DNA from 2 places in the Paenibacillus sp. V4I9 genome. Region 1 is predicted to be linked to the other one. Evidence: riboswitches for the same ligand, from Rfam matches in the RefSeq annotation. Region 1 holds a riboswitch; the other holds the start of a gene.
What was found. Region 1 has a riboswitch for cyclic di-GMP ahead of QFZ81_RS25320 (hypothetical protein). Riboswitches for the same ligand answer to the same signal wherever they lie in the genome.
Positions count from the first base shown of each region.

Region 2: it holds a riboswitch for cyclic di-GMP, as region 1 does, so the genes downstream of both, QFZ81_RS13650 (C40 family peptidase) here and QFZ81_RS25320 (hypothetical protein) in region 1, are expected to answer to the same signal.

Region 1 is NZ_JAUSZE010000001.1:5,433,434-5,435,892, forward strand. Features, by position in the region: gene gloA2 (SMU1112c/YaeR family gloxylase I-like metalloprotein) at 1-108, opposite strand, end outside; gene QFZ81_RS25315 (hypothetical protein) at 220-486, opposite strand; gene QFZ81_RS25320 (hypothetical protein) at 808-1,113, opposite strand; cyclic di-GMP riboswitch class I at 1,217-1,311, opposite strand; gene QFZ81_RS25325 (MDR family MFS transporter) at 1,423-2,459, opposite strand, start outside.
Region 2 is NZ_JAUSZE010000001.1:2,969,172-2,971,630, forward strand. Features, by position in the region: gene QFZ81_RS13640 (thiamine pyrophosphate-dependent enzyme) at 1-124, shown strand, start outside; gene QFZ81_RS13645 (hypothetical protein) at 195-488, shown strand; cyclic di-GMP riboswitch class I at 607-694, shown strand; gene QFZ81_RS13650 (C40 family peptidase) at 855-1,808, shown strand; gene QFZ81_RS13655 (ribonuclease H-like YkuK family protein) at 1,915-2,459, shown strand, end outside.

The DNA.
Region 1 (2,459 bases):
ATACGTTTCGTGTATGACCGTTAATCCAAGTAATTCGACATAGAAGTGTTTCGATCGCTCATAATTGGAGCTAATGATCGCCACATGATGAATTTGTTCTAACTCCACTCCATTCCCCCCTGTCCCCATTTAGTGAAAAATCGCATTCCGGGAACTCCCCCTCCTGCGGTCCGTTTCACTTATTTTATCCGTCAGTTCTCATTGTTTCAACAATTTTCTTCAAAACTTCCTCAGCGTGCACATAGTCAACTTGGGTCGCGCCACACGCTCTTTCACATCCGGCAATTCCATAATCTCATGAACGGACATCGTTGCACAGTGCTGCACAAGATCTTCCATCAATTGATAATTACTAATCCGATAATCGCGATATCGCCCTAAACCCGTTCGAGCATCCATGATAAAAGATAATAAATCCCATCCACTCGGATTCAAAATATCTTCTTTGCTGAACTGCGCCGAATCCGCTTTATCTACCCCGCGCATAATATCATCGGTATCGCCGAAGGTCTCACGCCCTCCATAGTAATCATAAACAACACGTGCCGCACTTGGCGCAATTCGGGTTCCCCTTTAAATTCAACCTTTTCACCCATCCGCTCAAGTTCACTGGAATGATGATCGAACCACAAGCCACAACCTGCTACATAAGGGACATTGGCCAAAATAATGCTATGTATCCCCCTAATAACAGTTCCAAAGCACTACTAAAACATTTGACATTCATTACATCAGCTCGTGTCAATTTGTGACAATGATTTTGTCTTTACAATTCCCTTACAGCTGGCAATAAAAAAAACGGTACGCCTAGATAGGCTGTACCGTTCTTAATTTGGATGATAAACATTGATAAAGCCTTGTCAAAAATGCTTCAATTTGCGACATCGGCGGCATTTTTACAGAAAGCTTAACTTCGCCCTTCCAGTAGAAAATCAAGATGCTATTGTTTCTCCCGTGAAACATTTCAACATCCCAACAAGCCTCATTTAACGCGTATTCTTCCCGATTGATCATGAGCTTTGGTCCATCCGAGGAAGGCACCAAACGGGCAACATGATTACCACATAGCGAAGTCACTTTTTGTTCTTCTTGTAGTATTCCTTCAGACTGCATGCTGCTGGATCCTCCTTTTATTTTTACATAAATTTGTTATGACAGAGAAAAAACCCCACCATAGTGAACCGATCGGAGGGGTTCGGATGTTGATACCCAATCGTTCGGCGGCTGGCTGGCTGCGAGTCCGGTTTGCAGGACAAGTAAGCCCCTTTAGCTTTGCGTCACTGGCTTTCGCCAGCTTTGCCTTTGTCGAGATGTCTTACTAAATATCTGAAGAGTTAAGAGTAATAAATATCTACACTCTCAAGGATACGGGAACTCGATTTGAAATCGAATAGTTCCAAAGAACTAATTTTGCAATATTTTTCAAAAATTTTCTTTTTTCGACGTATTTTTCGCCGTAATTTGACGAATCGTGCCTCTCCAATAGAAAATGGATCCCGTAATTGTAAGAACAGCCATAAGAACATACAACGTATTCCCACCATAAGAAACGAGCAAAAACCCACCTAACCAAGGCCCAATAAAGTGGCCTATGTTCGTTAATGTTTGAGCGCCAAAATAAGTGCCACGCATTTGCTCGGGAGCTAATTTGTCAATCAACATATTAGCAGCAGGGTAATTTAGAATCTCACCAAGGGTGAAAATACCCATCGAAATAATAAGCCATACCAGCGAGTGGGAGAATGCAAAGCCAACATCCCCTAACGCAAACATTAGGTTGCCAAATATAATCGCAGCGAGGGGCGTGTACTTTTCTGCCAAACGAGTAAGTGGAATCTGCATGGCAATAACCACGATCGCATTTACACTCATTAAGATCGCAAACATTTTCACACCGTCTACAAAGTTCTGCTCCAAATATTGCGAAAGTGTCACCATCACCTGTGAGTAACCGATAGCTCCAATAATACCGCCAAGGATATACAAGCGAAAAGTCAAATCACTGCGAATCACTCGCAAAGCAGAACCAAAGGTAACCGAAGATTTCTTCTCACCCTCGATTTTCTTGATGCCAAACGCGATGAGCAGTGCGTAAAGGGTGACCGCATAAATAAAATAAATGATTCCAGTGATGAGAAAAGGCAGCGCACCGTTCATCGTAGCGAAAAAAGCACCCAAAAGTGGCCCAACAGCAACACCAACATTAATCGCCATGTACCGCATCGAAAATACTTTAAGTCTCTTCTCAGGTTCTGTGAGGTCTGCCATCAAAGCCTGCGACACGGGCTCATAAAAAGATCGGCACAAGCCGTTCAGCATATTGAGCAGCATAAACAGGATTGGTAGTTTAACCATACCGAAACCTAAGAACACGAACGCCCAGCCGAAAAGAGCAGCCAGCATGATAATACGTCTTCCGAATCGGTCCGATAAGGTGCCCCCTATAAAACCGCCTACGG
Region 2 (2,459 bases), 2.5 Mb from region 1:
GACGATGGGGAAAACGAAGCATATGACGAAGCCAGAATATGAGGGTTCCCTGAAATCGTTCGAGACGGAAGTTGAGCGTCGTTGGAATATGTTAAAAGCCAAGCATGAGAATGCTTATTTATAAGTCGTCATCATAAAAATGAAGGCACATTCACCTCTTTGGTGAACGTGCCTTTTTATCGGAGGAATGAAAGATGCCCTATGTGCTGCAGCACAAAATATCGCAACAGATTTTCACATGTACACAAGTCAATCACTACGGTTTAGCCTATTATGGCGTAAAATTTTGGCTGGATTTAGAAGAGGCTGAGCAGCAATTTCCTGCATTTCTGCACAACATGGGGGGAATGGAGCCGGATGCTTGGCATGTGACTGAGCTTGAGGAAGGGGAAATGAAGCTCTGCAATGTGAAGTTGAAAAATGACCCTAATTTGCAAGTGTTTTGGCTTCCTACACGAAAACCGGAAGTCCGTAAACTGGAAAAATAAACCGCAGCGTCAATAGGTACGCAGCCACTATGATTTCGACAACAAACGCTACCTTTCACCTATATTCGTGAAAGACCCGCTCAACTATAATAAGGATGTGAAAGAAAAAATTAACATCACATCGAAATCGCAAACCGAGCGAAAGCTTGGGACGCAAAGCTACAGGGGCTCTCGTGCCTAAGGCACAGTGCTAGCCAGCTGCCGAATGCGATGGGACCCTTCTACAAGAAGAGGATGACCCAGTAGAGGCAAACGGGTCATCCTTTTTACGATGAAGAGGAGGTGTCAGGTTCAAATTATCCATTTCGTCAGTTCGGTTTTACGCAGATACATCTAGAGTGATATTAACATATGGAGGTAGAGACGATGAAAAAATGGACGATGGTTATCGGAATGCTTGTTTTAGCGCTTACTTTTGTAGTCCCTAAAGCTATTCACGCAGATGAGGGGATAACGACAAAGGCTCAAATTGTTTCGGGGGTAAGTTTCAGAGATCAAGCTAGTACATCAAGCAATGTTATACGTTTATTGAAAACAAACGAAATTGTTACAGTCACGGACTATGTAACTACGAATTGGTATAAAATTAAGGATGCGCAGGGTGTAAGCGGCTATGTCTCGACGAATAGCAAATACATAAAAATAACTAGCAATGCGGAAATCATCTATGGCGTAAACTTTCGCACACTTCCAGCTTCCGAGCTCGGCTCCAAGGTTATTCGGATGTTAAGTAAAGGGGAAGACGTCCTCGTTACAGCAAAAGTCAATGACAGTTGGTATCAAATTCAAGACGCGAATGGAACTAGCGGGTATGTAAGCACAAATAGTAAATACATAAGCACTGATTTCTCTGTTATCAAACCCAATCTACCTCTCGCCGAAGAAATTGAAGCCGTTATCGCAGCTGGCCAAATTTACTTAGGCACTCCTTATGAATTTGGCTCGGAACGCAATGATACCACGACCTTCGATTGCTCGGATTTCATTCAAACGATGTTCTGGGATGCTCTACGATTCTCCGTACCTAGCGATTCACAAGCACAAGGCAACTATGTTAAATCGTTAGGTCCTGTTAGTAAGGAGTGGACAAATTTGAAACGTGGAGATCTGATGTTCTTCAGCAACTACAAAGGGAGCAAAGCAACAGATTATGATAACGTGAATGTTCTTACAGAACCGATCACGCATGTTGGTCTTTATTTAGGCAATGGGAATATGCTGCATACGTATTCGATCGAATCCGGCGGTGTTCGTACGGATACGATCGTTGGGAAGCAATGGGAAAATCGATTTTTGTTCGGAGGCAGTGTTTTACGTTAAGTGATGGTTCGATCAGAGGAACTTTGCCATATACTATAGATAGGGGCGGATGCAGCTTCAGCATCCGCTTCTTCCTCATTCTAAGAAGAAAGGAAGAACCTTATCTTTGAAACCTTTGACGACGACCCATCCACTGGAATTTCGGAACACAACGGAAAGAGGACTAAACCTAGATACCGTACACGAGCGTATTCTCCATTTCATGCGTCACGACCCCGTAGCAACCTATAAATTTATTATTGGTACGGATTGTCAGGTACACACAGGTCATACGAAATTCATTACCGGTGTAGTCATCCAGCGGTTAGGAAAAGGAGCGTGGGCGTGTTATCGTCAAGTCATCGTTCATCGGGCCCTACATTCGATTAAAGAAAAGCTTTCGATGGAAACTGCCTTGAGTGAAGAGATTGCCATGTATTTTGATGAGTCTAAACGACAGGATATGGAAAACATCATTCTTCCACATCTGTATCAAGGTGCTTCCTTCGATATGTTTATTCATATTGATGCTGGTGACGATGTAAATAAGAATCGGACGGCTAAATTCGTTCAAGAGATGGTGCGGAGAGTGGAATCCGTCGGAATGGTTCCTGTTATTAAACCGGATTGTTATGTAGCTTCGGCCTATGCCAATCGTTTTTCGAAGAAGCC